Regions from separate parts of the Paenibacillus sp. KACC 21273 genome, predicted to be linked through region 2. Evidence: a T-box and tRNA genes for the amino acid it is inferred to sense, from the RefSeq annotation. Region 2 holds a T-box; the other holds one or more tRNA genes.
The links. The T-box of region 2 lies ahead of leuS (leucine--tRNA ligase). A T-box ahead of a tRNA ligase gene usually reads a tRNA of that ligase, here a tRNA-Leu.
Positions count from the first base shown of each region.

Region 1: it has a tRNA-Leu gene. The T-box ahead of leuS (leucine--tRNA ligase) is inferred to sense a tRNA for this amino acid. The anticodon was not compared.

Region 1 covers NZ_CP117876.1:1,691,803-1,708,789, forward strand. Annotated here, with positions in the region: gene PQ460_RS07705 (acyltransferase family protein) at 1-28, opposite strand, end outside; gene PQ460_RS23505 (acyltransferase family protein) at 1-239, opposite strand, end outside; gene lspA (signal peptidase II) at 446-937, shown strand; gene PQ460_RS07715 (RluA family pseudouridine synthase) at 961-1,977, shown strand; gene pyrR (bifunctional pyr operon transcriptional regulator/uracil phosphoribosyltransferase PyrR) at 2,571-3,134, shown strand; gene PQ460_RS07725 (aspartate carbamoyltransferase catalytic subunit) at 3,131-4,042, shown strand; gene PQ460_RS07730 (dihydroorotase) at 4,082-5,407, shown strand; gene carA (glutamine-hydrolyzing carbamoyl-phosphate synthase small subunit) at 5,481-6,611, shown strand; gene carB (carbamoyl-phosphate synthase large subunit) at 6,613-9,912, shown strand; gene pyrF (orotidine-5'-phosphate decarboxylase) at 10,060-10,809, shown strand; gene pyrE (orotate phosphoribosyltransferase) at 10,796-11,437, shown strand; tRNA gene PQ460_RS07755 (tRNA-Ile) at 11,713-11,786, shown strand; gene PQ460_RS07760 (hypothetical protein) at 11,969-12,169, opposite strand; gene PQ460_RS07765 (GAF domain-containing sensor histidine kinase) at 12,463-13,734, shown strand; tRNA gene PQ460_RS07770 (tRNA-Leu) at 13,888-13,973, shown strand; tRNA gene PQ460_RS07775 (tRNA-Leu) at 14,068-14,153, shown strand; gene PQ460_RS07780 (glycosyl hydrolase) at 14,725-16,119, shown strand; gene PQ460_RS07785 (LacI family DNA-binding transcriptional regulator) at 16,369-16,987, shown strand, end outside.
Region 2 covers NZ_CP117876.1:1,580,098-1,597,084, reverse strand. Annotated here, with positions in the region: gene lepA (translation elongation factor 4) at 220-2,034, opposite strand; gene rpsT (30S ribosomal protein S20) at 2,256-2,528, shown strand; gene holA (DNA polymerase III subunit delta) at 2,725-3,744, opposite strand; gene PQ460_RS07310 (hypothetical protein) at 3,862-5,274, opposite strand; gene PQ460_RS07305 (RNA polymerase sigma factor) at 5,271-5,819, opposite strand; gene PQ460_RS07300 (ComEC/Rec2 family competence protein) at 6,134-8,884, opposite strand; gene PQ460_RS07295 (deoxycytidylate deaminase) at 9,141-9,614, opposite strand; gene PQ460_RS07290 (ComEA family DNA-binding protein) at 9,666-10,349, opposite strand; gene leuS (leucine--tRNA ligase) at 10,425-12,866, opposite strand; T-box leader at 12,983-13,265, opposite strand; gene PQ460_RS07280 (MFS transporter) at 13,323-14,582, opposite strand; gene PQ460_RS07275 (FGGY-family carbohydrate kinase) at 14,625-16,112, opposite strand; gene PQ460_RS07270 (2-hydroxyacid dehydrogenase) at 16,084-16,987, opposite strand, start outside.

The DNA.
Region 1 (16,987 bases), 110 kb from region 2:
AAAAATTTGTAACTAAGTACGTATCCACTTAGTACAAAGAATACACAAACTGCAAAATTCCCATTATAAAATAAATTAAAAGGACTTTTAGAAATCCATAATTCTAAGCTTTTTTGAGTATGTACACTATCTATTGATCCATTATAGAGCGAAGGGTAAAAAGCTACCACAAAATGACTAATTACAACTATAAGTGCTGCTAATCCTCTAAGTCCATCTAGATATTTTAACTTTTGCATATTATCTCCTTTAAATTAATATTAATTGCAAGTAGTATATATTATAATGCATTAAAATGATATTTTTTGTGTTTCGATTAGACTGCGAATTCTGTATTATGATACAATAAGTAAATGTTTATTTTAAAGAATGTTAGAGATAATATAAATACTATTTAATAAATTATCTTAAAGTAATGATTTAATCTATAGGGTGGAGGATTATTGTGATATATTATGTGATTGCAATTATAGCGATTATTGTAGATCAGTTAACCAAATACTGGATCGCTACTGGAATGGAACGAGGAGATCAGATTTCAGTGATCGGCAATTTCTTTTTGATTACTTCCCACCGTAATCAAGGCGCTGCTTTTGGTATTTTGCAAAATCAACGTTGGTTTTTTGTCGTGATTACGTTAATAGTCGTTGTTGCGATTATATGGTATATCCAAAAAGTGAAATCACAACCGGATAAATTATTGCCTGTTGCTTTATCACTTGTTTTGGGTGGAGCGATTGGTAACTTTATTGATCGTGCACGTATGGGTGAAGTAGTGGACTTTTTACAATTTAACTTTGGCAGTTATACGTTTCCGATTTTCAATGTAGCTGATTCTTGTATTGTAGTCGGGGTTGCATTGATTATCATAGACGCACTGTTGGATATGAGCCGTCAGAAGAAACAAACTGCCGGTCATGAAGAGGAGAATGTTTAGTGAGTAAGCAAGACAAATCAGAGATGAATGAAGTTCAAGATAAAGACTGGGTAGAGCAAGAATTACCTGATCTAGAACATGTGGAAGAAACAGGCGAAGATGAGACAGAGATCGGTGCTGTTCAAGTGATGGAATGGACGATTGATGCAGAAGATGCTAAAACACGTATCGATAAATACATTACAGACTTATTGCCAGAAGGTTTCTCACGTTCTCAAGTACAACAGTGGATAACCGATGGCTTAGTCACAGTAGATGGCAAAGTAATCAAAGCTAATCATAAATTGATAGAAAATGAACAGGTTGTTGTTCAACTTCCTAGTCTATCTACTGTAGAAATCGAAGCACAAGATATTCCGCTTGAGATCGTCTATGAAGATTCAGATGTAATCGTAATTAATAAGCCTCGTGGTATGGTTGTTCACCCAGCAGTCGGTCATTCTTCCGATACGTTGGTTAATGCTTTGATGTATCATTGCAAAGACTTATCCGGTATTAATGGCGAAGTGCGTCCCGGTATTGTACACCGTATTGATAAAGACACAACTGGATTATTGATGGCTGCCAAAAATGATAAAGCGCATGCTTCATTATCGGAACAGCTCAAAAATCATACCGTTACCCGTAAATATATTGCACTGGTTCATGGTAATATAGAACATGATCAAGGCACTATTGATGCACCGATTGGTCGCTCTAGCCAAAATCGTAAAATGTTTACCGTTACCGAGAAGAATAGTAAGCATGCTGTTACTCATTTTGTAGTGACAGAGCGTTTTGGTGATTTTTCATTAGTAGAGCTTCGTCTTGAGACAGGACGTACTCACCAAATACGTGTGCATATGAAATTTATCGATCATCCGTTAGTCGCTGATCCAATGTATGGACGTGTAAGAGCAAAAGCTTCTACACTAGATGGACAAGCTCTGCATGCGGCTGTACTTGGTTTTGTTCATCCAACTACAGGGGAATATTTAGAATTTCAAGCACCTATCCCTGATGATCTGGAACAAATATTGTTATCATTGCGTAATCGTTAATAAGTATTTTCATTTTAGAAGTCAGTCTGATATTCAGATTGGCTTCTTTTTTATATCTATGCATATGTAAAAGAGCAAAAATGTTTAAGGTTAAAGTTAATCACTATGAATAATTTATGAATAAAAAATGATAATAATGATATATTTACTTATAATTGTGGATATTTATTCGTATATATTGTATAATTATGATTATTGAAACAAAGTATGACTATTCTTTTACAACTATATAATCATTTCTTCATCATCCCACGGTAAGTTGTGCGGTTGACAGGTAGTGTTGTTTCTGTCATAATTCATTTCAGATGAATAAGCACCTTTAATTCAGTCCCGTGAGACTGGCAAGGTAACGTGAACGATGTTCACTGTAGGACACCCTCTGTGTGGAGTGGTGCATACTACAGTGCGTCTGAGTATGACTGTCATGACGTGTGTCTATGACTACAGACTCCTTGCCGTTTTAGGGCAGGGAGTCTTTTTTATACCCTGACCGAAGAACGTGCAATAGAGTCAAGCAAGAGTATGAACCAGACACGCGTTATGATGTTGACCACGGGGCCCAGGGTGTACACAACCTGAGGAGGCTAACGATAATGAGCACAGAGACTCGCATTATCATGGATGAAACAGCAATCCGACGCGCACTTACACGTATTGCACATGAGATTTTGGAGAAAAATAAAGGGATTGAAGATTGTATTCTGATTGGGATTCGTACAAGAGGTATTTACCTGGCACAACGGATCGCAGAACGTATTCAAGAAATTGAAGGTAAACCTGTTCCTTGTGGTGAGCTGGATATTACAGGATATCGTGATGATCAAGACAATGGACGTCCTACAGATATGAATAGCAGTACGATGCTAACACCTGCTAATCTAACGATTCGTAACAAAAAAATTATTTTGTTCGATGATGTACTGTACACAGGTAGAACGATTAGAGCCGCTATGGATGCACTAATGGATTGCGGACGACCTGAAATGATTCAATTAGCAGTCCTTGCAGATCGCGGACATCGTGAACTTCCTATTCGCCCGGATTATATCGGCAAAAACGTACCAACTTCCAAGCTGGAAGAAATCGAAGTACGACTAAGCGAAATCGATGGTAGCGATCAAGTCAATATTATGCAACATCGTGAGGTGACTGCATGATTATGACAACTACTACATTGAAACAACGCAGTCTACTGGGTCTCAAAGGTATGAGTCAACCGGAGTTAGTTTCAATACTCGATCGAGCAGCTTACTGGGATGCACATACAGAGAAGCAAGTATCTGTTTTGCAATCACGCTTTGTAGCGAATATGTTTTTTGAAAATAGTACACGTACACGTTTTTCTTTCGAAATGGCTGAAAAGCGCTTGGGTGCAGAAGTGTTGAACTTCACCTCCGCAGTATCAAGCGTAGAAAAAGGCGAATCCATTTACGATACCGTTCGAACACTTGAAAGTATGGGAATTGATGCAGGCATCATTCGCTTGAAGCCTTCAGGAGTATTGCAAGAATTAGCAGAAAAAGTGAATGTACCCCTAATCAATGCGGGTGATGGCAACAATGAACATCCAACCCAAGGATTGCTTGATTTGTACACGATGCGTCAAGAGTTTGGAGAGTTAAAAGGTCTGCATGTAGCGATTGTAGGTGACATTTTGCATAGTCGTGTAGCACGCTCGAATCTCTGGGCTTTACAGACAATGGGTGCCAAAGTAAGCTTCTGTGCACCAAGCAATATGCGCGCTGATGATATCGGAGAAGTTTCTTATATCAGTATGGAAGAAGCGTTACAAGCAGATGTAGTGATGATGTTAAGAGTGCAACTTGAACGCCATGCTGTAGGCATGCTCAAGTCAGCAGAAGAATATCGCCTACAATATGGATTGACCGAAGAAAGAGCTGCCCGGATGAAACAGCATGCAATTATTATGCACCCGGCTCCAGTCAATCGTAATGTTGAGATCGATGATGCACTGGTGGAAAGTCCTAAATCAAAAATTTTCCCACAAATGCAAAATGGTGTACCGATTCGGATGGCTGTTATTGAAAGAGCCCTACGTAACTAAGCACTACGATAATCAACAATACAATTTCGGAGGTTAACAATGACACTTTTTATCAAAAACGCAAACGTATTGAACGGACAAAATGAACTGGAAATCAAACATATATGGGTAGAAGGTAGTCAGATTGAACACATTTTTGCAGGAGATCAAAATACAGCAGAATTGCTTCAACAATATGGAGCAGGACAAGAAGTAACAGAGATTGATGCAACTGGCAAGTTAGTTACTCCAGGATTAATCGATATGCATGTGCATTTACGAGAACCTGGTTTTGAACATAAAGAAACGATTGCTACTGGGACAGCTTCAGCAGCAAAAGGTGGATTCACAACTATCGCTTGTATGCCAAATACACGACCGGTTACAGACAATGCCGATGTAGTGAAATTGGTACTGGACAAAGCAGCAGAAGCAGGGAGCGTCAAAGTACTGCCTTATGCAGCCATCACAGTCAACGAGTTAGGACGCGAATTAACCAATTTTGCAGCACTCAAAGCAGCTGGGGCTATCGGATTCACAGATGACGGTGTAGGCGTACAAAATGCACAAATGATGAAAAATGCAATGGCGCTCGCAGCATCGATGGATATGCCGGTTATTGCACACTGTGAAGATGATTCACTGGTGGTAGGAGCGGCTGTAAGTGAAGGGGAATTTGCTCGCAAACATGGCCTGAAAGGGATTCCTAATGAATCGGAAGCGATCCATGTAGGACGCGACATTTTACTAGCAGAAGCAACAGGAGTTCATTATCATGTGTGTCATGTGAGTACAGAGCAATCGATTCGCTTGATTCGCTTAGCCAAATCGATCGGTATCAAAGTAACTGCTGAGGTATGCCCGCATCATTTGATCTTATCCGATGAAGATATTCCGGGTATGGATGCGAATTGGAAAATGAATCCACCTCTACGCACACCACGTGATGTAGAAGCTTGTATTGAAGCACTAGAAGATGGAACGATCGATATCATTGTGACTGATCATGCCCCTCATAGTGAAGAAGAAAAAGCAAAAGGAATGGAATTAGCGCCATTTGGAATCGTTGGATTCGAAACCGCATTTCCATTGTTATATACCAAATTTGTTCAAACAGGACGCTGGACATTACAAATGCTTGTAGATCGGATGACATCTGATCCAGCTAAAGTATTCCGTTTGGCAACAGGGCGCTTAGAACAAGGAGCTCCAGCAGATATCACATTAATCGATCTGGAAACAGAGCAAACGGTCGATCCAACTACATTTGCAACAAAAGGAAAAAATACCCCATTTACCAACTGGACATTACAAGGTTGGCCACAGACAACGATCGTAGACGGTCAAGTCGTGTGGTCGCAGGAAGCTACGGCTTCCAAAGCATAAATATACTAAAAAATGATAAAAATATTCATTTGAATATAACTAACTTTTAAGATAGATAGAGGAGTGAAACGGGATGCAGGCAAAATTGTTATTAGAAGACGGAACATTATTTACAGGCCGTAGTTTCGGAGCAGAAGGCGAAACCACTGGAGAAGTTGTATTCAATACCGGAATCACCGGTTACCAGGAGGTACTATCTGATCCTTCATACTGCGGGCAGATCGTAACAATGACTTATCCGCTGATCGGCAATTATGGTATTAACCGTGATGACTTTGAATCGGTTCGTCCGTATATTAATGGATTCGTTGTTCGTCGACATGAGCCTGTACCTAGTAACTGGCGTGCTCAATATACGATTGATGAGTTGCTACGTGAACATGGCATTATCGGAATCAGCGATATCGATACACGCATGTTAACACGTCGTATTCGTCATCAAGGAACAATGAGAGGCATTTTGACAAGCGGATCATTATCAACCGAAGAATTGATGGAGCGTCTAAACAGTAGCGTATCGGCTACCAACCAAGTAAGTCATACATCAACTTCTCATATTTATACAAGTCCGGGTCCAAAAGAACGTATCGTGCTTATTGATTACGGCGCAAAAACAGGGATTGTACGTGAGTTGTCTCAACGTGGTTGCGATGTGGTTGTTGTCCCTCAAGATACAACAGCAGAACAGATTCGCCGCTTACATCCAGATGGTATTCAATTATCTAACGGTCCAGGAGATCCGAAAGATGTACCAGCTGCTGTCAAAGTAATTGAAGAATTGCTTGGAGAATATCCAATCTTCGGTATTTGTCTAGGACACCAGTTGTTCGCTTTGGCTTGCGGAGCAGATACAGACAAATTGAAATTCGGACATCGTGGTGGTAATCATCCTGTCAAAGATTTGCAAACAGGTCGTTGTTATATCACTTCACAAAATCATGGATATACAGTAAAAGAAGCTTCAATCGAAGGAACAGAACTGGAAGTAACTCATATCAACAACAATGACAAAACGATTGAAGGCTTGAAGCATAAGAAATATCCAGCATTTTCTGTACAATATCATCCAGAAGCAGCACCAGGGCCTTTTGATAACGGCTATCTATTCGATCAATTTTTAACAATGATTCGTGAATATAAAGAACAACACCCTCAAAAAACGCGTCAAGCCGAAATGATGGCTGCTGTGAAAGGAGCTAACTGATATGCCTAGAAATAATGAACTCAAAAAAATACTCGTTATTGGTTCCGGACCTATTGTTATCGGTCAAGCTGCTGAATTTGACTATGCAGGTACACAAGCTTGTCAGGCACTCAAAGAAGAAGGGGTAGAAGTTGTACTCATCAACAGTAACCCTGCAACAATCATGACTGATACGAATATGGCAGATAAAGTCTACATCGAGCCTATTACACTTGAATTCGTCACTCAAATTATTCGTCAAGAACGTCCTGATGGTCTACTACCTACATTGGGTGGACAAACAGGCTTGAATATGGCTGTAGAATTGGCACGTGCAGGAGTACTAGAAAGCGAAAACGTGAAGTTGCTAGGAACGCAATTAGAATCGATCGAAAAAGCGGAAGATCGTGACTTATTCCGCGACTTGATGCGTGAATTGGATCAACCTGTTCCTGATAGTGTGATCGTAACTACACTTGAAGAATCGTTAGTATTTGCAAATGAGATTGGCTATCCAATTATTGTTCGTCCTGCGTATACATTAGGAGGTACAGGTGGTGGTATCTGTATCAATGAAGAAGAATTACGCGAAACAGTACAAGCAGGTATTCGTTATAGCCCGATCGGACAATGTCTGGTAGAGAAAAGTATCGCAGGTATGAAAGAAGTCGAGTACGAAGTCATGCGTGATGCAAACGATAACTGTATCGTAGTCTGCAACATGGAGAACTTTGATCCAGTAGGTGTGCATACCGGCGATAGTATCGTAGTTGCACCTAGCCAGACGCTTTCTGATCGTGAATATCAAATGCTACGCTCTGCATCGCTTAAAATTATTCGTGCGCTGAATATTGAAGGTGGATGTAACGTACAGTTCGCCCTTGATCCACAAAGCTATCAATACTATGTGATCGAAGTAAATCCGCGTGTAAGTCGTTCATCTGCACTTGCTTCCAAAGCAACAGGATATCCAATTGCGAAAATGGCAGCGAAGATTGCAATGGGTTATACATTGGATGAAATCGTCAACCCTGTTACAGGACAAACATATGCTTGCTTTGAACCTACACTAGATTATATCGTTGCTAAAATTCCGCGCTGGCCGTTTGATAAATTTATCAGTGCTAACCGTAAATTAGGTACACAGATGAAAGCAACAGGCGAAGTAATGGCGATTGGACGTACATTTGAAGAAGCGATTCACAAAGCAGTACGTTCGCTTGAAATCGGTGTTCATCGTATTCATCTAAAAGATGCAGAACATATCGAAGATAGTGTATTAGATGAACGGTTAATAAAAGCAGATGATGAGCGTCTATTCTTGGTCGCAGAAGCATTCCGTCGTGGCTACAGCTTGGAACAGATTCAACAACTCACTAATATTGACTGGTGGTTCTTAGATAAAATTGAACGTATTGTCGCGTATGAATCTGTACTTTCATCAGAAGATACACTAAGCGATGATACATTATATATGGCGAAACGTCTTGGATTTACAGATCGCTCGATTGCAGAGTTACGCAATATCAATCATCCAGAAGATCCATTTAATAACGAACATAGCATTCGTGCATATCGTAAAGAAAATAATATGATGCCTGTATTCAAAATGGTAGATACTTGTGCCGCAGAATTTGAAGCTACTACACCATATTATTACTCTACATTCGAGACAGAAAATGAAGTAATCGAAAGCCCTAAAGAAAAAATCGTAGTGCTAGGTTCGGGTCCGATCCGTATCGGTCAAGGGATAGAGTTCGATTATTCCACTGTACATGCGGTATGGGCTATTCAAGAGTCCGGTTATGAAGCAGTTATTATTAATAACAACCCTGAGACAGTTTCAACGGATTTTAATACGTCAGATCGACTGTACTTTGAACCGTTGTTCTTTGAAGATGTTATGAATGTTATCGAACAGGAGAATCCGATCGGAGTTATCGTACAGTTCGGTGGACAAACAGCGATTAACCTTGCAGCTCCATTAAGCAAAGCAGGCGTTAAGATTCTAGGAACAAGCTTGGCAAGTATTGATGAAGCAGAAGACCGCAAAAAGTTCGAAGCTTTATTGTCTCGCCTTAATATTGCACAGCCTGAAGGTAGCACAGTGCTATCAATAGATGAAGCGGTAGAAACAGCGCAAAAATTAGGTTATCCGGTACTGGTTCGTCCTTCTTATGTACTAGGTGGACGTGCAATGGAAATTGTATACTCTGATGAAGAATTATTGCTCTATATGGCAGAAGCAGTCAAAGTAAATCCGGAGCATCCGGTTCTGATTGACCGTTATATGCTAGGTAAAGAAGTGGAAGTGGATGCGATCTGTGATGGCGAAACAGTCGTTGTACCAGGAATTATGGAACATATCGAACGCGCAGGAGTTCACTCCGGTGACTCTATCGCAGTGTATCCTCCACAACATCTTTCAGAAGAATTGAAGCAAAAAGTGGTCGATATCACGATCCGTACAGCTAAAGAGCTTAAAACTGTCGGCTTGGTAAATATCCAATTCGTTATTTTCCAAAATGAAGTCTACGTGATTGAAGTGAATCCACGTTCTTCACGCACAGTGCCATTCTTGAGTAAAGTAACCGATATTCCAATGGCGAAGATTGCTACACAAGCGATTCTAGGCATTAAACTTAAAGATTTGGGATATAGCGAAGGATTGTGGAAAGAAAGCGAATATATCTCGGTCAAAGTTCCAGTATTCTCTTTTGCCAAATTACGTCGTGTAGAACCTACGCTTGGACCTGAAATGAAATCAACAGGTGAAGTTATGGGACGCGATCTACTGTATGCCAAAGCTCTATACAAAGGTCTAATCGGAGCAGGTATGAAAATCCCGGCAACCGGAGCATTGATTGCAACTGTAGCAGACAAAGACAAGCCAGAAGCGGTTCGCTTGCTTAAAGGATTTTACCGTCTAGGATACAAAATTATTGCAACAAGCGGTACAGCAAAAGCATTAGAAGAAGCAGGAATCAAAGTAACCGTGATTCATAAATTGACAGAAGGTGTGCCGAACATTCTGGATCTGATCCGCAGTGGACAAGCCAACTTTGTAGTCAATACCTTCACGAAAGGGAAAACGCCTGCTCGTGACGGATTCCGTATCCGCCGTGAAGCTGTTGAAAATGGTGTGGTATGTATGACATCACTGGATACGGTTGAAGCATTGCTCACAATGTTAGATACAATTAACTTCTCTTCTTATGCTATGCCGTCTTTGACTAATACAGTCACTGCAAATCCGAAAAAAGACGTTGTTAACGATATCGTAGTCGGTCAATTGGAAGATCAGGAAACGATTCTGAGCTGAAAATAAGCGACTACATCACACAAAACTAAAGTACGGCGGACCATTCTAGTGTCCGCCGTCATTTGTGTGCATATAATCGGTCTATACGACTTGTATATCTATATTCGTATCAACCACAAATACGATATCTTCAAGGAGGTACAACAGTTGACACATTCGATCTCCCCATCCATAGCTAAGCGCTTGATTGTAGCGCTAGATTATCCTAATGTAGAAGAAGCACGAGTATTTATTGAACATCTTCAAGACATTCCATGTACGCTCAAAGTAGGCATGCAATTATTTTACAGTGCAGGACCTGATTTTATTCGTGAGTTAAAGTCAAAAGGATATTCAGTTTTTTTAGATTTGAAAATGCATGATATTCCGAATACTGTTAAAGGTGGAGCTAATAGCATCACCAGACTTGGCGTAGATATTTTTAATGTCCATGCATCAGGTGGAGTACAGATGATGAAAGCGGCAGTAGAAGGTATGGAGTCTGCCCTAATAGCAGATACTGACTTAGAACGCCCTTTATTAATTGCTGTTACACAGTTAACCAGTACGTCACAACAAGTGATGAATCAAGAAATTGGTATTCAAGGAACAGTGGAAGAGGCTGTAGTTCATTACGCACGCTTAGCACAGCAAAGTGGTCTGGGTGGAGTAGTATGCTCTCCATTAGAAGTAGCGATGATTCAACAAGCATGCGGAGCGTCATTTGCTACGATTACTCCGGGTGTACGTCCGGCTGGTAGTGATATAGGGGATCAGACGCGTATATTAACGCCAGGACAAGCGATAGCCGGGGGAAGTGACTATTTAGTCGTCGGTCGTCCGATTACCGGTGCAAATGATCCTAGAGAAGCGACACAACAGATTATAGAGGAGATGAGTTTACATGTTAACCATTGAAGAGATTCCAGCTCATATTGCATCTGCATTACTACAGATTGAAGCGGTAGCATTAAGCCCGCAAGAACCTTTTACCTGGACATCGGGTATCAAATCACCGATTTATTGTGATAACCGTCTTACAATGTCCTATCCATACATACGCGATCAGATAGCAGATGCGTTTGCTATGATTATTCGTGAGCAATATCCGGATACAGAAGTGATCGCAGGAACAGCTACAGCAGGTATTCCGCATGCAGCTTGGGTCGCGCAAAAGTTAGATTTGCCAATGGCTTATATTCGTGACAAAGCCAAAGGACATGGTAAACATAATCAGATCGAGGGATTGATTCAATCAGGGCAAAAAGTGATTGTGATCGAAGATCTAATCTCGACAGGAGGTAGCTCGATTAAAGCGGCAGAGGCTGTGCGTGAAGCAGGAGCCGATCCATTAGCAGTACTGGCGATCTTTAGTTATCAACTAGATAAAGCTACAGATGCTTTTGCAGAAGCTAATCTTCCATTACAGACTCTTTCTAACTATACAGCCTTGATCGACAAAGCAGTAGAATTGGGCAAAATTCCAGCAGAAGATTTAGAACTATTACGCTCATGGCGTGAAGATCCATCTGCTTTTGGTAAATAAGTAGATCTAGATTACGATACTACATCGCCATAGTTGTAAAATAAAATCCATATATTTTGATATTATATAGAAGAGGGTATACTGCCTACAGTGTACCCTTACCTTTTAATAAACATACATATTTTGTAAAATATAAACACGATCATGATAAAGTGAAGCATCTGCTTATACAAGATATGCAGAAAATTAACTTGACGTGAAATAGTGAAATACGGTATATTAATTGAGTCGCTGTTTATATTACATTCCAATTGAAATCGTTCTTTTGGAGATGCGGGCCTATAGCTCAGTTGGTTAGAGCTACCGGCTCATAACCGGTTGGTCGGGGGTTCGAGTCCCTCTGGGCCCATTAGAAAAAGACCCTTACATCTGTAAGGGTCTTTTTTTATAAGTAGTGATATTATCTTTTTCTGCGGCGCATAAATAACATGACTAATAGTACAACAATAACGACAATTAGAATAAATTTCATAGCATATTACCTCCAAGCTTTAACCCTGATTAAGTAGTTCAAAAGAATCAGAAGTATTTTTATTGATGAGAAGAATCTTTCGTCGAAGAGTCTTTTTTAGAATCTTTACTGAAGTCCTCTTTAACTTTATCTACCGATTCGCTCACTGCTTCTTCTAGCAGATTTTCTGCGGAATGATTTTTATTAGAGTCTGGATCTGGTATAGGATCTACACCCGCTCCACGTTCTTCATGGTTTTTGTACTCATCCGGTTTACTCATTATGAAGTCATCCTTTCGTCTATCTAGCTATTTTCGACATAATAGATATCAATCATATTGTAAATCAATATAAAGGCTATGTTATCGAAATAAACCAATGTGACGTCAGATGAATCACAAATATAAACTTTTACTGATTTGATATGTGTATCCAAACATATTCTACAATCATAAAAAAAGTACAAAAATTCACAATACATTATTTAAAATTTAATATATAATACATTTAAGTATAATTTGGGTATATAGAACTATATCTAATATTTTCTTAATGAAAGACGGTGGAGTTCATAATGAATACTTCTTCAATCAGTAATATATTATATCAAAATGTGGGCGATGCAGCAGACCACATTATTAAAATAATAGGTGGACTTATCCACATTAATACTATTTTTATCGCTAGCAATGATGGTCTCAATAATGTGATTATGCGAGCTTACAATCGTGATGAACATCTTGTAGAAGAGGGAAGTATACTTCCTTTAGAATTAAGTTATTGCAGTCTGGTGATCAATAATGAGAAAACAAAAAGTAATATGCCTTTGATTATCGAGAATACTAATGAAAATGAATTAACACGCCATATGGATGTAACACGTTCTATAGGTGGTGGTTCTTTTATAGGATTACCGGTACGTTTGCGTGATGGTAGTATTTATGGAACGATTTGTGCACTGGATCGCAATACGTACAAGTTCAGTGAAGCTGATATTCAAACGTTAGAAACAATGACGATCTTTTTAGCTTATGTAGTAGAGCTAGAGAAGATGGTAACCGATCTTCAGCAAAAAGAAATTGAATTAGAACAAGCCCGTCTAAAAGCGGAAAAGTCAGCACAAGTGAATAGGAACCTTTTAGCTATTATGGGACACGAAATTCGCACACCGATGACCAATATTGTAGGTGTAGCCGATCTGATGATGGATTCAGAGATAGATCCCCAGCAACAAGTCTATATGGATATTATTGAATCTAGTAATCAGTCGATGTTGACTTTGGTAGAAGATATTTTGAGTTTTAGTCATATGGAAGAAGGCGCAACGAAGATTGATCAAGAACCATTTGATCTCATGCATACGATTCATGAAGTGGTGACTTCACTCGGCACACCTTTGGATGACAATCCAATTGCGTTGAAGATGAACACTAATCCCAGTGAACTTCCGTTGATTTATGGAGATGCATTGCGGTTGAGACAAATATTGATCAATACGCTTAATGCATTGCGTTTCAATTCTGTAGGACAATTAACATTATCAGCGTCAACAGCAATAAGCGATTCTGATAACAATGTATCATTGGATATTACTGTTCATAATTCTCATATGACTGTAGATATCACAACATTAGAACAGTTATTTGATTCATTAAAAGAAGCTAACGATATGTCATGGTATCAGCAATACGGTAGTATCGGTTTGAATTTGGCAATCAGTCGAAAATTAATCCATTTGATGAATGGAGAATTTGAAATGAATAGTGGAGAACAAGGAACGATTATTCGTTTTAATTTATTGTTGCCGCAGTATATTTCTTTTGAAAATGTAGATATTATATCTTAGAAAATCAACGTTTTGGTTAACTGAAAATAAAATCGAATCCAAAGTGTTGACAGTTAGATATCTAGCATGGTATGATCTTAAATGTTGGCGAAACAATCACAATAAGTGATAAAGTCAACAGGCATGAAGATGAATTTATTCATCTCAACATGTGCCGGGGTGGCGGAACTGGCAGACGCACAGGACTTAAAATCCTGCGGTAGGTGACTACCGTACCGGTTCGATTCCGGTCCTCGGCATACTTATATTTTTGATATAAGTGTAACGTAATACAATCAGTACATAAAGACAAGCAGCACATGTATAACCCTCAACATCAATGTGGGTTAATGTGCCGGGGTGGCGGAACTGGCAGACGCACAGGACTTAAAATCCTGCGGTAGGTGACTACCGTACCGGTTCGATTCCGGTTCTCGGCATTATGAGATGTACAGATAACAAAAAGAGCGCTTCAACCGTTGTATAGCGGTTGGGGCGCTCTTTTTATTTTGTGAAATTAACGTGGAATGTTTCTTTGGATAGTGTGCTGGTTTTGGATATAGATGTAAAAGGCTTCTGATCAAGCGTAAGACACTATTTAATAAGTTAAGCATAAAGATTCATCATATAATCTAATAACGATTTTGAAGCCATACAGGAGCTTATAATCCTACATATATGATATGGAAGTCTCTATACTGTTGAAGTGTGAAATATATTGAATTGATCTTTTAGCAAAAGCAAAGACCATCTGTTATCAACAGATGGTTTTTTTAGTTTGTAAATAATTTTAATGAATTGAAAAATAAGTATATATTTTTATTTTCAAATTATGTAATATATGTATAATAAACAAAATTAAATTTTAAATAAAAGTATAATTATATTATAAAAAAGATAAGGAGGTGATGAGCGGAATTGTAAAAGGTTCAGCAAAAAGCTTGATAAAAAGTGCAATCTACAGGATAGGAGTAGACAGAAAACACTGAACCTTACAAGGGAGGTAATATAATGGTGAAACTAAATTATACATGGTTGTTAGTTCTAGTGATGTTCAGTTTGGTGTTTGGTGGTGTAGGAATGTCTTTGGGATCGCAAGCAGAAGCAGCGGATGTTAATCTGGCTCGTGGCAAAAATGTAGTTGTGTCTTCTACAGAAGCCAGTGGTAATATCGCAGCCAATGCAGTAGACGGTAATTTATCAACAAGATGGGCATCTACAAATAGCGATACACAATATTACATTGTAGATCTCGGAACAGCTCAATCGGTATCCAGTGTTATTTTGCGTTGGGAAGCTGCTTATGCGAAGCAATTTCAGATTCAGACATCTACCGATAATGTAAATTGGACGACAGTGTATTCGAACTATAGCAACACTGGAGGAACCAATACGATTACGTTTCCATCGACTACCGCTAGATATGTAAAAATGTATGCGTTTCAACGGGCGACTACCTATGGTTATTCGTTATACGAATTTGAAATATACGGCAGTGGTACACAAGCGGCTACAGGAGTACTTGATTATATTAAAAGCATCAGTGGCAAACAAACTGTAATTGGCATGCACAATCGTGAACCGAATGCTACACCTGCTGTACAGACAGAGAAAGTCAAAAGTATTACAGGTAAATATCCAGGATTATGGAGTGGTGATTTATTATTTTCAGCCAATGATGTCAACAATCGTTGGAATATGATCTATGAGGCTAAAAAGCAGTGGGATAACGGAGCGATTGTCCAGGTGATGATGCACGTTACTCCACCTACACAAGCGGATGCAGGCAATTGGGAAGGCGGAGTAGTCAGTCATTTAAGCGATGCTCAGTGGAAAGACTTAACGACTAACGGTGGTACATTAAATAAAGCGTGGAAAGCTCGCTTAGATAATTATGCACAATATTTTCAGTATTTAGAAGACAATAAAGTCACTGTATTATTCCGTCCATTCCATGAAATGAATCAAGGGGTATTCTGGTGGGCAGGTCGTCCGGGTAGTGCCGGTACTGCTGAATTGTATCGTTTGACTCATGATTATCTTGTAAATACCAAAGGGTTAAGTAATCTGGTATGGGTATGGGATATGCAAGATTTGGATCTGAATTGGAATGTATACAATCCAGGGAATGCTTATTGGGATATCTTTGCTTTAGACGTATACAATCCCGATGGATTCACTACGCAGAAATACAATACAGCTTTGAGCGTAGCCAATGGTAAGCCGATAGCGATTGGTGAATGTGATGTATTACCTACACCTAGTCAGTTAGCGGCTCAACCGAAATGGGCATTTGCTATGAGCTGGGCAGAGCTAACATTTGAAAAGAATACCAATGCTCAGATCCAGACTGTCTATAATGCTTCTAATGTAATTACACGTGATGAGTTACCGAAGTTAAAGTAATAGTAAAGCAAAGGAAAGATTAGAGTTATATTATAAGTATTTTATTATATGTAGCAAGTCATATTAGATAGCTTGTAAAATAATCGATCCAAACAGTATGCTAAGAGAAATCTCTTGGTTGCTGTTTGGATTTTTTTGATACATATAGAGAATAGGATTAGAGTTGAAATTTGTTGAATAAAGCTTTATTGTTAAGTCAAGTGAATCCACTATAGATAGACGATAGAACAAAGGGGGATGATTAGCTCCATGAAAAAAATTACGCTCCAAGTGATTGCAGATGAATTGAAAGTCTCCAAAGCACTTGTCTCCAAAGCGTTATCCAATGATCCTGCTGTAAATGAAGGTACACGAGAAAAAATATGGCAAACAGCTGAAGAAATGGGTTACCGTATTAAGCCTGTTCGCAAAAAAGCTTCCGATACTCAAACAGGTAATATCGTTGTTCTGATGCCGAGAGCATATCTAGATGATATTGAATACTGGGGTAAAGTCATGCAAGGAGTAGAAGCTGAATTAACCAATCATCAATTTAGTATGATTTTATCGACAATAGATATTAGTTTATTCCCAAAAGAAGGATTGCCGTCTAGCATTTATGATCGCAAAGCAGATGGAGCGATAGTGATGGGACATTTACCGGATAATTATATCGAAATGCTACGCTCGATCGATTTCCCATTTGTTATGTTAGATGCTAACTTACTTGATCCTTCGATTGATCATATTCTGGCCAATAACTTTCTTGGTGCTTATCAAGCGACCAATTATTTGTTTGCACAAGGTCATCGGAAAATAGGATTTGTTGGTGATCCAGATGCTTCGTGGAGCTTTCGTGAACGTAGTCGGGGATTTCGTGAAGCGATTC
Region 2 (16,987 bases):
AATGATCCTAGTATTGCGATTATCGTAGTACAAGATTAGAAGGAGTGCTTATGGTGCCAAGCGCTAATCGTAAGATATTTTGCTTTGCAAAAATCATTATTGGATTGGACTAGAAGAAGTCGCGCTTATGGTGCCAAGCGCTAAACGTAAGATATTTTGCTCTGCAAAAATCATTGTTGGATTGGACTAGAAGAAGTCGCGCTTATGGTGCCAAGCGCTTTAATCATCGATTTTTAGTACTGCCATAAATGCTTCTTGAGGCACTTCGACATTACCGACTTGTTTCATCCGTTTTTTACCTTCTTTTTGCTTGTCTAGCAATTTACGTTTACGAGAAATGTCACCGCCATAACATTTAGCCAATACGTTTTTACGCATCGCTTTAACCGTTTCGCGGGCAACAACTTTGGTTCCGACAGATGCTTGGATAGGAATCTCAAACATTTGACGCGGAATCAATTCACGTAATTTTTCACAAATAATCCGTCCGCGATGATATGCACGTTCGCGGTGAACGATAAAGGATAGTGCATCGACTTGTTCGCCGTTAAGCAAAATATCCATTTTCGCCAGATTCGATTTGCGGTATCCAGACACTTCATAATCAAATGAAGCATACCCTTTGGTACTGGATTTCAATTGGTCAAAGAAGTCATAAACGATCTCAGACAATGGCACTTGATACGTAATCGTTACACGAGTGGTATCCAGATATTCCATGTTGATAAATTCGCCACGCTTATTCTGACACAATTCCATAACTGTACCTACATAATCGTTCGGTACGATAATAGATGCTTTGACATAAGGCTCTTCTACATATTCGATCTTGCCCACTTCTGGATAGTTCGAAGGGTTGTCGATCGTCATGACGTCGCCGTTAGTCAATGTTACTTTGTAAATAACACTTGGAGCGGTTGTAATCAAAGGAATATTGAACTCACGCTCAATACGCTCTTGAATAACATCCATATGAAGCAGTCCTAAGAATCCGCAACGGAAACCAAAGCCAAGTGCACTTGAAGATTCAGGCTCAAAGCTGAGCGAGGCATCATTCAATTGCAATTTTTCTAAAGCTTCACGGAGATCGATATAATCGGAAGATTCGATAGGATACAGTCCGCAATATACCATTGGATTGATTTTACGATAACCTGGTAAAGGTTCTGGTGTTGGATTCTTAGCATCAGTGACCGTATCACCGACACTGGTATCGCCAACGGTTTTGATGCCCGCTACAATAAATCCTACATCCCCTACGTTCAATTCATCGACAATCGCCATCCGTGGCATAAATGCCCCTACTTCAATAACTTCAAATTCTTTACCTGTTGCCATCATTTTAATTTTGGAACCGGATTTGATTTTGCCATCAATAACACGAATATAGACAATAACGCCTTTATACGGATCATAATGAGAATCAAAAATCAATGCTTTAAGCGGCTTATTCGGATCGCCTGTAGGTGCAGGTACTTTTTGTACCACTTGCTCCAAGATTTCCTTAATACCGATTCCTGCTTTGGCAGAAGCCAGTACAGCGTCGCTTGCATCCAGTCCAATAACATCTTCGACTTCTTGCTTCACCCGTTCAGGATCAGCACTTGGAAGATCGATTTTGTTGATGACTGGCAAAATTTCTAGATTGTTATCTAACGCCAAATAAACGTTAGCTAACGTCTGAGCTTCGATACCTTGCGCCGCATCAACGACAAGCAAAGCGCCTTCACAGGCTGCTAGACTACGAGATACTTCATACGTAAAGTCGACGTGTCCCGGTGTATCAATCAGATTCAGCAGATATTCCACACCATCATCTGCTTTGTACACAAGACGAACGGCTTGTAATTTGATCGTGATTCCACGTTCACGTTCCAAGTCCATTTGATCGAGTACTTGTGCTTGCATCTCACGCGAAGTGAGCGCGCCTGTATATTCCAAAATACGGTCAGCCAAAGTGGATTTACCGTGGTCTATATGCGCAATGATTGAAAAATTACGAATTTTTTGTTGTCTTACTGACATATCAGTCATGCCTTACCCCCAACACAAGCCTGAAATATACTGCTGATTATTGAAAAAAATCAACAATCCCATTAATCCGTTTATTATAGCAGTTGAGCGATTTTACAGCAATCCCACATCTGAAATATCATTGCTTATAGTCAATAATGGTATTGCATTTGCCTAGGGTACATGATAGAATATTTAAAGTTGTGAAGAATACGTATATGCTCTACAGGAGGTGAATGTAATTGCCTAACATTAAATCCGCGGTGAAACGTGTAAAAACTAGTGAAAAACGTCGTGCGTTGAACGCTTCTCAGAAGTCTGCTCTTCGTACAACAGTTAAAGCTGCTGATACTGCACTTGTGAATACTGATGTAGAAGCTGCAAAAGCTGCTGTAATCGCTGCTTCCAAGAAGCTTGATAAAGCTGCTACTAAAGGTCTTGTCCACAAAAATGCGGCTGCTCGCAAAAAATCCCGTTTGGCTAAAAAACTAAACGCGATTTCTAGCCAAGGCTAAATTTCGTGCAACAGATGATTGAATGTATTCATCATCTGCATATGATAAACCCCTGCTTCGGCCATTCCGAACAGGGGTTTATTTTGTTGCTTTGAAGTCACAAAAAAAGGCTTACCCACAGATAATAGATTGCGGGTAAGCCTTTTTTATTTATTTTGGTATATATTATTTTTATACATTGCTTATGCCACGCATCTCAAGCTCCCAAACGTAACAAAAACATTTCCAGCCCCAATACTTTATCGATAGCTCCTGTTTTCATCTGATAATCCAGTCTGGCTAGATGTGCCAAAATCGAGCGTAATTTCTGACTATCGAATTTGCGAGCTTGTTCACCGGCTAACTTCACTACATACGGATGCAGACTTAATTGAGAAGCCATCTGCTGTTGCGAATAATTCTGACCTGCTAATTCTTTAACTTGCAACATAATTCGGAATTGACGAGCAATCAGAGCAGCAATTTTAATCGGCTCTTCACGTTGTTTTAGCAAATCATAGAAAATAGTCAAAGCTTGCTCTAAGCGAACAGCAGCAATCTGCTCGACTAATGCAAATACATTTTGCTCTGTACTGCGTGCAACAAGGTGATGTACATCTTCGACTGTGATTGTACCGCCTTTGCCTGCGTGTAGACACAGCTTATCCATCTCTGCCGCTAAAATACCCAATCCTGTCCCTGCAGACTGTACAAGTGCCTCTGCGGCGGTTGTAGAACATTCGCATTCTAACTTTTTAGCATGACGGATCAGCCATTGTAACAATTCGTCTGCACCCATTGGTTGGAACGGTAAAAGGCAAGCTGATGATGATTTGAGCGCTTTGACTATTTTTTTACGCTCATCTAACTTTTCACCCTGTACCCAGAAAATAATAATACTGTAATCAGCAGGATGTTCCATATATTTAAGTAACGAATCGATACGATGTTCGATTTTGGTATCTTTGCCTGCTGTCAGCACAGAAGAATCTTTCACAATCATTAATTTGCGCGGCACCATAAAAGGAATCTCTTCAGCTTCTTCAATTACCGTTTCCAGCGGTGTCTCTGCAAGATCGTACTGAGCCAAAGCAAAGTCTTTATGTTCAGGTTCAATCAGTTGAGCTGTCGCAAAATCAATAAATTCACGAATACGATATTTTTCATTGCCATAGCATACATAAATAGCGGCTGGCTGATTATTTTTGATATCTTTACTTGCTGTTTTTAAGTCCATACTCCGTCCCCCCAAGTTCGTCCTTTTTATTTTAACGGAAAAAGGAACATACGACAAAGAACTTTCCAAAATACTCGGAAAGTTCTTTGTTTACACTTGTTATCACGTACATCGATATTACTGAAGTCCGGCTGTAGAAAGTTTATACCATTTGGTTTTGCCTTCTTTAGCTACTTGATAATTAAATGTTTTGCCATCTTTGGTCCATTGACCATTTAACCACGTACCATCAATCGTAGCTGTAGCCACGACTGTACGACCATTAATATTGTTTTTGGATAAGCTATCGAGTCGCAACGTATTCGATGTGGTTAACACCACTGCAAATGATGAACTCGGAGATACCCACTCTTGTTCTTGCTGTATCGTATTCGTACTAAATGAACGAACTTTGCTATCATCTTTGGCTTTAGAATCAGCTTCCGGTGCTAGACTATACGTTTTAGGTTTAGCATCATTATTGGATGCCTCAGGCGTAGTGCTAGAAGCATTGTCTTTAGATGCTGAACTATCTTTGGATGAACTATCATCTGTACTTGCTTTTGGTGCTACTGGAGATGATGATTCATCGTTATTTGCAGTACTTGGGGTAGTGCTGTCTGTGGCCGATTTAGAACTATTGGAAGAACTGCTATCTGCTGTTCCTTCATCTGTCCCTGTTGCAGGAGATGATTCGCTCGTACCACTACTATCTGTTTCTGGTGCGATTTGTTGCTCTCTCATCAACTGATCTTCATTGTTGCTTGTACCATTGCCTGAACTCGGCGGACTTGATTCTGGTGCAGTCTGGGAACTTGCTGGCGGATTGCCTCCCTTGTTGCCTGAAGAAGGAGTGCTTTCCTGGCTAGTGCCTGTACCTGTATCAGGAGTCGATTTATCCGGCGTTGTTGGTTGTTGATCTAATGTTCCACTTCCACTGTCAGGTGTTACTTTTTGTGATTCTTCAGACTGTGGTTGTGTGTTCGTTTCAGGTGAAGTTGTTGATTCAGGCGTATTGGTTGCAGGTGCTTGTAAGGTAGCATCTTGTTCAGCTTTCGATTTCGCTGCGCCTGTTTCTTGATCTTTGGTCTGTTGCTCCATACTTATCGCAGACGGTGCTTGTCCTGCATCTGAAAGTGTTTTGGGTTCATAAGTTGCAATCGAAACTCCAAGAATAACACCAGCAGCAACCAGTCCACCAATCGTTCGTACTGGCAAGCGATCTCGCCATGAACTGCGCTGTCTACGACGTTCTGTAAATTCATCTTGTTTCTCATGTTGGGGTTCCATAATGCCAATATCAGAAGCAATCTCAGCACGACGTTCGGCATCGATATCATCTAAAGTAGGTAATATAGAATCGACTAGACTAAATTTGGGTTTGACATCAGGTAATTTTTCAAGCTGTAAAGATAAAGCGCTCATTATTCGAAATGTATCCGCATCATCAGGATTATTATCGATATGGCGGAACAGGATATCAGCATCTTCCTCGCTTAGATCACCGTCCAAATAGCGGTTCATCCATTCTTCCGCTACTTCACGTTTCATCCAGTCACTCCTCCTTTCTCATAATCTGCAAGCAGACTCTGTAATTGTTGACGGGCACGAAACAAATACGATTTCACAGTATTCAATGGCAAATCAAGACAATCTGCTATTTCGTTATAGGATAAATCTTGAATATAACGGAGTACAATAACGGTTCGGTGATGCTCCGGTAATTGATTGATCGCTTCACGTACATCTTCTGATGTATAAGCACGCATAACATCGTGTTCTACATTATCGCGACCTTCAAAAACCATCTCATGCTCATCAATCGAGACCGTAGGCTTGCTACGTCTAAATTTATCAATACATACATTTGTTACGATTCGTTGTACCCATGTTTTGAATTGTGCTTTTTCTTCATAGGAACCGATTTTGATATAAATACGGATCAAAGCTTCCTGAGCCGCGTCTAGAGCATCTTGTTCATTATTTAAAATGTAATATGCCGTTTTGTAGACATGATGTTCTATCTCTCTTAATAGGGTGATTAGAGCATCCCGGTCTCCCGCTTGGGCGGCCTTGATGAGTCCCTGCTCCACCACGGAGGATCCCCCTCTCCTTACAACTATTCAGACGCAATCTATTGCCTAATAGTTGCAGTTATTTTCAAATTAATTTTAATGTTTTGATTCATTTGAATAATTAGTGGTCTACGCGCTTTATCTTGCATTGCTGGAAGATGTGAACTCTGTTGTTATAAAGACTTACCCTATGTAGGATTCATCCGAATCGAATGCAAAGATGTAAACGGTTCAAGACTGTATTTAGAATAACAGAAACACTTGTATTCGTCATCCCGACAGCGGAGATGAATACAAATACAAGTGTATACATTAGCTTATCTACAATACAAGTATTATGGTAAAGGATACATGACCCGCTGTAACATTTCTCCATCTGGATGTACTTGAATCTGTATTTCTCCTTGAAGATCGGTTCGAGCGACTTCTGAATCTACCTGTTCTATTCGCTCTAATACTTCTTCTGTAGGATGACCATATGTATTGGTAGCTCCTACAGAAATAACAGATACAGCAGGTTGCCAGTACTGTAGCCATTCACTGGAAGAAGATGTTTTGCTACCATGATGACCAATTTTGAGTACATCGATAGGAAAATTACACTCTGCTAATGATGCTGTAAAAACAGAATTATTTTTAAAAGTAGAAGATTGTTGAAGCTGATATAAAATCCCTTGTTCTTCTGCTTGATCTGCATCTCCTGTAAACAAAAAATGACGTTCATTCATCGTAAGTAAAAAAACGATAGAATAATGATTTTGATTTTCTTCGCGTGGTAATCCTTTGGTATAGGTAGAGATTACATTCCTTTGATTCGGCGTTTCTGGAGCTAAAAAGGTTAACGTTGTCTGATCATCTATCTGTAATTCACTACCCGGTGTAGGTGTAATCAAAGGAATCTGTTGATCCAGTATAGTCTTCATTAAAGGATTGAGACTATCTCCATCTGGCAACGTACCATTAAAAATAAAATGATGTACAGGAATTTGTTCGATAACAGCTGGTAACCCTCCTGCATGATCATGATCCCCATGAGTTAAAAGTACAGCATCTAAATGATGTATCCCTCGCTTTTTCAATAATGGCACAAGTAACTTGTTGCCGATCTCGTATGGATTTTTTCGTTTTCTCCATTCTTGTCCAAGACGTTCAAATGTCATCGTTCCGCCACCATCTACTAGTATCTGTTTTCCTTGTGGCGTAGTAATCAAAATGCTATCTCCTTGTCCGACATCTAAATACTGGACTGTTCCTGCTCCTGAAGTGACAGGTTGAGTATATCCATACACAAGTAAACCCATCATGACTAAGCCACTTGCACAACAAGCTATATACCTACGCTTCATCCATGGAGATATATAAGCAATAGCATGCCAGCTAGATTGTATTTTATGGATAAGCGAGAAAAAAGATTGCGTATGATGACTACTATAATTATTAAAATGATTTGCTACAAAAAGACGTTGATCTAACGGCTGAGTGTAAGTCTCTTGCTGATTAGTGGTATCACCATTTGTCAAAGAAAGATGCACAGATTGTTCGCGAAATTGCCACTGCATTATATGTTGTAGACAACGCAAACCTGTATACAGCATTACATAATATAACAAGATCCATAGGATAGATGGTGAATACCAGATTGTTAACATTCCGGGTACGATATCGATCCAATCTACCAGATGAAATGTCCATGTATTAATCCATGAGATCACATTGCCTAAGCTATTCGCTACTGGCAACCACAGATAACTAAGAGCAAGTACAAGCGACCCAGCAGGCAATACAATCAAACTTACAATTGGAACAAGAATAAAATTAGCAACCGATGATAAAATCGAAAACTGATTAAAATAATAAATCGTTAAAGGAAACGAAATTATCTGAGCTACCCATGTTACTGCTAACGCTCCTGCCCATTTGGGTGGTAACTTCTGAAGTAACGGTTGAACTAACGGCACAAAAATAACCAATCCAGCAGTGACGATAAAAGATAATTGAAAACTAACATTCAGTAAATAATAAGGTTCATATAACAACATTCCTATACAAGCAGCACATAATATATGTAATCCATCTTTGAGTATTCCCCGACTAAGCGCATATAGACCGATTATTCCCATTATTCCTGCACGAACCGCTGAAGGAGAAGCACCTGTTAATAACACATAAATAGGCAGTAACACTATGACAATTAAGCAAGCCCGTTCTTTGGTAATCTTCATCTGACGCAATAACCACAACAAAATCGCTGTATAAATCGCTACATGTAGACCGGATATAGCAAGAATATGAGTTAATCCTTGTCTGGAAAAAGAAGCAAATGTCTCAGGATCAAGATCACCGGAATCGCCTATCAATAACCCTTTCATATATCCACGATCATGATCATCAAATAGCATATCAATTCGCGCTCCCAAATTAGCTCGAACTTGATCGTTATAACGTAGTAATTCCCATTTCCACATCGTTATTTGAGATAAAGGTACAGTTGTCTGTGCTAGCGATGTTGCTCCTTTGGCGCTAATAATCCAGTGTACATATTGAGTACGTAGATAATCACGATAATCAAATGTATTAAAATTACGAGCTTCTCCAGGCACTTTCCATATCCCTTGAATCTTTATATGGTCTCCACGTTGCCATGAAGCTGCTGTCTGTAATTCTGCTTCAGTTGCTAATTTCAGTTGAATTCTTACCTTTTCTGGTGTAGTAAGTGACTGATCTTCTTGGAATTGATATATATTCATAAAAAAAGTAACCAAATCCCCATCGACTTTGATCGGACTGGCAATTATCCCTTTACCTTGCACCGGCTGATCGATCATCTGCGACTCTTGAAGTTGAAGTGTAGCTGGAATATCACTAGTATTACGTACTTCATTCCAGTGCCAGTAGATTGATGCAATCAATATTACAGAGCCAAGTATAAGTATAGAACGTTGAATCTGCGGAATTATCAGATACGCTGAAAATAAAATCAAACTTAGTCCGCTCAATACCCACCAGATATATTCGCTTGTTAGACAAGCGATCATGCTTCCTCCAACCCATACCACGCATAAAGCAACCAGTGGACGTGTTTGCAATACTTCTCTCTCCGTTCTTATTTGTTTTTCAAAAAAGAAATCAATCGTTCTATATGATTATGATGTTATCAACAGGCATTCTATTTTTGAGAATGGCTATTCTATGGTTTATATCCATCTTGCCCTCTACGCAAAAAAAGAACCATTACCTTACTAAGCCACATCCATCTTCTACAGATGTTGTGTACTTACAAGATAATGGTTCTTCCATATATCGTTCCCTACTTTGCGATGAGGGCAGATGAATCGTATGAGATTAGCTGATTACTGTGGTGTCAGGTGGTGGATTGTAATGATCCAACTGACGGAAAATAATACCTTTTTGCTTCATCATAGCTGTAACTTTGCGCGTATCTTTAGGATAAGGACGATAATACACGATCTCAACAATACCACTATTGGCTAACATATTTGCACATGTCCAACAAGGCTCATCAGTAACATATACGACCGAACCTTCGCGGTCAGCCCGATCGGTAAAAAGGAGTAAATTCTGTTCAGCATGAATCGTACGGATACAACGTTGCTTTTTGACCATTGTTTCCACACCATCTACTTTGACCAGTTCTACTTCTTCTGAGATCATACAACCATCTTCAGAACAATCCGGTACACCCATCGGTGCTCCATTATAAGCGGTACCGAGTAATTTTTTCCCTTGTACCAGTACTGAACCAACATGGCGACGTGGACATCGTGAACGTGTCGAGACCATATGAGCAATATCCATAAAATACGTATCCCAATCTTTACGTACCACTCTTACTCCCCCTTACATCCCCTAAAGCTGTACATAAGGCAACATCTTGGCTAACATTTTGCTACCGATTCCTTTTACATTATCCAGTTCATTCACACTGCGAAAAGCGCCATGCGTATTGCGATAATCAATAATCGCTTGTGCTTTCTTTTCTCCAATACCCGGCAATTCAGTTAGTTCAGACAGACTCGCATGGTTGATACTAATCTTGCCATCCTGTGTGCGGGCTGATGGTGCTGGATTTGTAGCAACAGTCTCGGTATTCGATGATATTGAACTTGTAGACTCTGATGTTGCGATCGGAGTCTTGATCGATGGTTGCTGACTTGTAGAAGCCGTTTCAGTAACGACCGTATCTTTGGCTACCTCGGCTACCTTCTCTTTGGAAGAATCTGTTGCCGATGACGTTTCACCTTTGGAGCGATCTGTCTGATCTGTTGTTGCTTTGGATGTAGATTCAGCCAAAGTCGAACTTGATGTTGTCGTTACTGCCTGATCTTCTACAAGTGAAGCTTGTGCTTGTTCATGTAAAGCTGTCCATTTGGTTTCTTGCTCGCTGGATTGTAAAGTTCCAAACACAATCAATCCTGCTCCAAGCACCGCGGAGACTACCGCTGTCCACATGATATCCCGTCTCATAATGACACCTCTGCCGTCGGGATTCCAGTACATTACCGGAATCCCGGTAATAGACTCCCATCGCATAGGAGGTTAAACGATGTTACTTTTGTACGTTCAGATCAAACAATACATATATTAGCTATATCAATCGGTCAGTGATTAGTTAGCAACAATATTAACTAATTTGCCCGGTACAGCAATTACTTTACGAACTGTTTTGCCTTCGATCACTTGTTGAACTGCTTCTAAGGATAGTGCAGATTCTTCCATCGCTTTGGCATCCAGATCTTTAGCAATTTTGTTACGTTGTACAATTTTACCATTCACTTGAATAACAATTTCCACTTCAGATTCAGTTGTCCATTGCTCATCAAATGTAGGCCATTCTACATACGTAATACTTCCATCGTGACCCAGACGAGCCCATAGTTCTTCTGCAATATGTGGAGCAAGAGGAGATAACAATTGTACGAATTTCTCCATTAGATCACGTGGCAATACGTCTGTTTTGTAAGCATCATTCACAAAGATCATCAACTGACTAATCGCTGTATTGAAACGAAGTCCGTCTAAGTCTTCTGTTACTTTTTTGATCGTTTTGTGAGCTGTACGTTTGAATGCTTCATCGCCTTCACCGTCTGTGATTTTGGCATTCAATTGTCCTTCATCTGTAATAAATAGACGCCATACACGAGATAAGAAGCGATACATGCCTTCTACACCATTTTCATTCCAAGGCTTCGTTGCTTCTAGTGGTCCCATAAACATTTCATATAGACGTAATGTATCTGCACCATATTCACTAACGATATCATCTGGATTGATAACATTACCACGAGATTTACTCATTTTCTCATTGTTATTACCTAGAATCATCCCTTGATTGACAAGCTTGTGGAAAGGTTCTTTGGTATCGACTACACCGATATCGTATAACACTTTATGCCAGAAACGAGCATACAATAAGTGAAGTACAGCATGTTCTACTCCACCGATATATAGATCGACAGGCAACCATTCTTTTTGCTTCTCTGGTGAACACAAAGCATCATCATTATGTGGATCGATATAACGCAAGTAATACCAGCAACTACCTGCCCACTGTGGCATCGTGTTCGTTTCACGACGTGCTTTCATCCCTGTTTCTGGATCGATCGTTTCTACCCAGTCAGTAATATTAGCCAGTGGTGATTCTCCTGTGCCCGAAGGTTTGATCTGATCGATATCAGGAAGCAATAAAGGTAATTCCGATTCAGGAACAGTCTTCATCGTACCATCTTCTAAATGCAAAATAGGAATAGGCTCTCCCCAGTACCGTTGACGGCTAAACAACCAGTCGCGTAGACGATACGTAACTTTACCTTGTCCCTTACCATTTTCCTCAAGCCATGCAATCATTTTGGCAATCGCATCTGTTGTATTTAATCCATTTAAGAAATCAGAATTCACATGTTCGCCTTCGCCTGTATACACTTCTTCTTGTACACTGCCTCCAGCTACTACTTCTTTAATTTCCAAATCGAATTTTTTAGCAAATTCCCAGTCACGAGCATCATGTGCAGGAACCGCCATAATAGCGCCTGTACCGTAACCTGCAAGTACATAATCAGCGATCCAGATTGGTAATTTCTCGCCACTTGCTGGATTAATTGCATAAGCACCTGTAAATACGCCTGTTTTGTCTTTTGCTAAATCTGTACGTTCTAGATCACTCTTATGTGTTGCTTGATCTTGATACGCTTTGACAGCCTCTTTTTGCTCAGGTGTTGTAATCACATCGACTAACTCGTGTTCAGGAGCCAATACGCAATATGTTGCACCAAATAAAGTATCTGCACGCGTTGTAAATACGGTTAGATTTTTATCGGTTCCTTCAATATCAAAGTGCACTTCTGCACCGACAGATTTGCCGATCCAGTTACGCTGCATATCTTTGATACTTTCGGTCCAATCCAATTCTTCCAAATCATCCAAAAGACGCTCTGCGTATTCTGTAATACGTAGTACCCATTGACGCATTGGTTTGCGGACAACTGGATGTCCTCCGCGTTCACTTTTGCCATCAATAACTTCTTCATTCGCAAGTACTGTTCCTAATGCTTCACACCAGTTCACAGCGACTTCATCTACATAAGCAAGCCCTTTGTTATACAATTGGATAAAGATCCATTGTGTCCATTTGTAATACTGTGGGTCAGTTGTGCTGATCTCACGATCCCAATCATAAGAAAATCCTAATGATTTAATTTGACGGCGGAAATTATCGATATTTTTGAATGTAATATCACGTGGGTGTTCGCCTGTATCCATTGCATATTGTTCTGCTGGTAGACCAAACGCATCCCATCCCATTGGATGAAGTACATTAAAACCACGCATACGCTTGTAGCGAGACACGATATCTGTAGCTGTATATCCTTCAGGATGCCCTACATGCAGACCTGCTCCAGATGGATAAGGGAACATATCCAGTGCATAAAATTTCGGTTTACCTGGTTCTTCTTGTGTTTTGAATGTTTTGTGTTGATCCCAATATCCTTGCCACTTCGGTTCAATCTGCTGTGGATGATAACCAGGTTGAGTTGTTTTTGAATCTGTCATCAATGTGTCCTCCTTCGATCTTAACGATCGTGTGTGTCTGTCGTATACCTGTATTTCATTCATAGCTTACTGCTCATATGCGACAAAAAAACCTCTCATCCATAGCGCATAATATCGCTAGGGACGAGAGGTTGTGTCTCGCGGTACCACCCTAGTTAGTGAACAAGCATACTTTGCTATCCACTCACTTAGTTGCCTGATAACGGTAGGAAGCCGATGTCGTTCAGAAATAGGATAACTACGCTGACTATGTACTGATAAAAATAACAGCGTATTCCAATATTCTTGCCACATATCTCCAAGGCGAGTTCATATCAGCATCATATCGACTTGCACCACCCGTCGACTCTCTATCATTACATGCTTACTAATATTACTATTCCTTTTCACTGAGCATTGTATTATAAAATATAACAATAGCTCTATTTTAAAAAATTCGCCCTGGAAAGTCAATGATTACGCAATATTCTCTTGTACTTTACGTTTACCGGCTACTTTAGCAGCATCTTCTTCTGGAGTTGTAATAAACTTGGTAATAATCGCACTGATAAAGTAAAGAATTGCGAATACCCATACCACTCCTTCTGCACCGATCACACCGATAAAAGCAAATGCGATAGCAGGAGCAATAAAAGCGGATAAACCAGCACCTAGATTGACGATAGACATCGCAGGGCCTTTGTTGCCTCCTGCTACGGATGGAGCAAGTGCTGCAATAGGAACATATCCCGCTAACAATCCACCCCAGATAAATCCAACAATCGTGGTGATCCACAAGTTACCGTTTGTCCATTCAGGGACATAGAACAATAATAATGTGAAAATACCACAACCTACTCCACCGAACCACATGACGGTCTGTCTCCAACCAAATTTATCACCAATAATACCGAATAATAGATTAAATACGATATTTCCTAAAAAGATCGTTCCCCAGATGTTCAACCATGTACCTGTTGCGATTCCGTATTGTGCCATATGTAATGGTAAAAATACAGGGAATCCGTAAGAACCTACACTATTAATAACCCGTACAATACCGCTTAATCCAACTTTGGGATGGGTTTTGACAATCGTTAATCCTTTACCCAATTCGCGTAACGTTTCACGAGCGTTGCCTGCTTTTTTGGGTAAACGGTCACGATTGATCAACAAAGCAAAAATAGCACCGATTCCAGCAAGCACAACAGCACTCCATAACGTCTGCATATATCCTAGATTTTTGATCGCATAACTGGAATAATATGCACCTAATACAAACATCCCGCCTGAGTAGGCTACCCAGAACCAGCCAATTGCTGTACTTAATTTGTGCTCAGGACTACGATAAGTTACCCATGTTAAAAAAGAATAAGCAAACAATGGATACCCAAATCCTTTAACCGCATACGTTAATAACATAATAGGATAATTTAGATCGGTTATACCAAAAGCGATAAAAGCAGATGTACCGATTACATAAGCGATAAATCCAATGAACATTGATTTTTTGGCTCCAAATGCTTCTAAAAATACGCCAGAAAACCATGATGCAATTGCTAGTGTAATACCATATACCGTAAATAAAAGACTGGCATCCTGCACGCTAAGCCCTCGTTCTACCAGATAAGGGCTTAACCAACCTGCTTCTAATCCATCTCCCATCATAAAAATCAATACTCCGAGATATCCCCATACTAATGTTTTGGGAATCCCTATACGATCTAATACGTTCATGACATCCACTCCTTTTTCAACTTTACTGGTAAGCTACTGTTCTCAAATACTACTTTCAGATGAAGAAGTCGTTGTCGCAGACTCCGCTAATTGTAATTGTGCAAAAAAGAGCTGCGCCTTATGCCATTGTTGGTAATCTTTTTGCAATGCCTCAGAAGATTGTGGTTGAAATGTAGTGATCTGTTCTGTCTGAGTAGACTGTATATCCAAAGCTTCATTACAGATATAAGCTGCTCCTACAATCGAAGCATGTTCAAATCCTGTGCGGATACGGATTTCTTTACCTAATAGATCAGCAATACTTTGAATAAGTGTACGGCTCTGTAGTCCTCCTCCACATGCCCAAATATACGGACGATCCAGCAAGACCACCTGTGCCAATTGATCGAAATTCACTTTGATAGAAAAAGCAATCTCGTGTAATGCTGATCTGACAAAATGAGCCCGGCTTAATTGATCTGACAGCGGAGCATCGAATAGAAATCCGCCACGTACCCGCGCATTTTTGGCAGAAGATAAATAAGAACCTAATGCTGCTACACATTGACTTTCTTCCAGTTCATTCATCTCTTGCTCCATCATGGCGTATCCTTCATTGGGATAGAAAATAGATTGCAATTTCTGATAGTTCAGACCGGTGATACCTGGATTCGTTTCGATCAAAAATTGATGTGGTGTTGTATACGCATTAATCCATGCTTTTGCTGATTTATCTGTTGTAAATGTATCTGTAATCTTAGCGATAGGTGTAGTTGTACCGGATACAATAACAATATCTTCTGCTCCTGCACTTGTACTATGGATAGCCAACTGCGTATCCCCGCCACCTACGATAACAGGTGTATCTACAGGCAAGTTCAATTCTGCTGCTGTACCCGATGTTAATGTCCCTAGCACGCTACCTGAAGGTATTAATGAAGGCAACACTATTGGTGCAATGCCAAAGGTGTGACACATTTCTGTAGACCAATCACTATGCTCTACATTATAGAGAAGAGTCTCACATGCTTGAGACGGCTCGTAACTTAACACACCACTAAGCGCATACGTTACCCAATCGCTAATACTGGTAAAACGATTCAATCGTTGATACTGCTGAGAATGACGCTCCCGTAATCCGACTAATTTCATTGCTGAAAATAAAGCAGACGGTGTTCTGCCTGTGATCGGATAAATAGAAGTTTGGTCGCTATAGTGTTCTTCCCACTCTCGTCCCCGATTATCAATATTCGGTAATCCTAGATAAGATTCACCTGCTTCATCAATCAGTACGATACCTTGACGCTGACTCGTTGAAGTGACAGCGATAATCTGAATATCAGGAACGTTAGATAGTGCTACTTTAGCAAGCCCTGCAATCTGTTCCCACAGTACTTCCGGTATAAAATGGCGTGCATCCGGATACTGATTGTCATTGTGATACAAAATATCAGCTCGCTCAATCGACAATACGTTACCATTGATATCGACAACAGCTACGCGAGCATTACCGGTACCGATATCAAAGACTAGATAGGCTTGTTGTGTCATCGTTAATATCCTCCAAAATCGCTTTATTATAAAGTACTTTCACTGCGGTATTATGATACTCAAACCACTCTATGAGTGCTGTATTCATAATTTCTACATGATGATCTTCAACTTCATAAGTGGCACCTGCTAAATGTGGAATTGCTAAAACATTTGGCAATGAAATCAGTTCATAATCTTTAGGAAGTGGCGGTTCTTGATCAAACACATCGATAATCGCTCCACGAATCTGATTTTGTTGTAATTGTTCAACCAGTGCATGATGATCTACCACTACAGAACGGGCAGTATTCACAAAAATGGCGTCTTTTTTCATTGATTGCAATAATTCTGTACCTATTAATCCTTTGGTATCTTCGGTTACAGGTAAATGAATCGATACAATATCGCTTGTAGCAAATAACTCGGCTAACGATACTTTTTGATCACGCGGGTCAGGGCTGGTTACATAGGGATCGTAATAACGAATATCACAAGGGAAGCTACGTAGTATGCCTGCTGTACGCTGGGCTACAGCTCCAAAACCAACCATACCGACTGTTTTGCCAGCCAGTTCATTACCTTTAAACTTGAGATAAGCAGTTAAGCTACCACTTTGCCATTCTCCTGCTTCTAGCCATTGACTGGATGAAATAATACTGCGTAAAAAGGTAATTAGACTACCAACTACCATTTCAGCTACAGCTTGTGCATTACGTGCTGGCGTATAGAAAACAGGAATACGACGATCTGTAGCCACAGGTACATCTACATTAGAAGGAGTTCCTCGACAGACACCGATAAATTGCAATTGAGGTACAGCTTTAATTACCTTTTCAGTAATTTGATCTAATTCTGCAATAATGGCGTTTGCTCCGGTTGCTTGTAATAAAGAG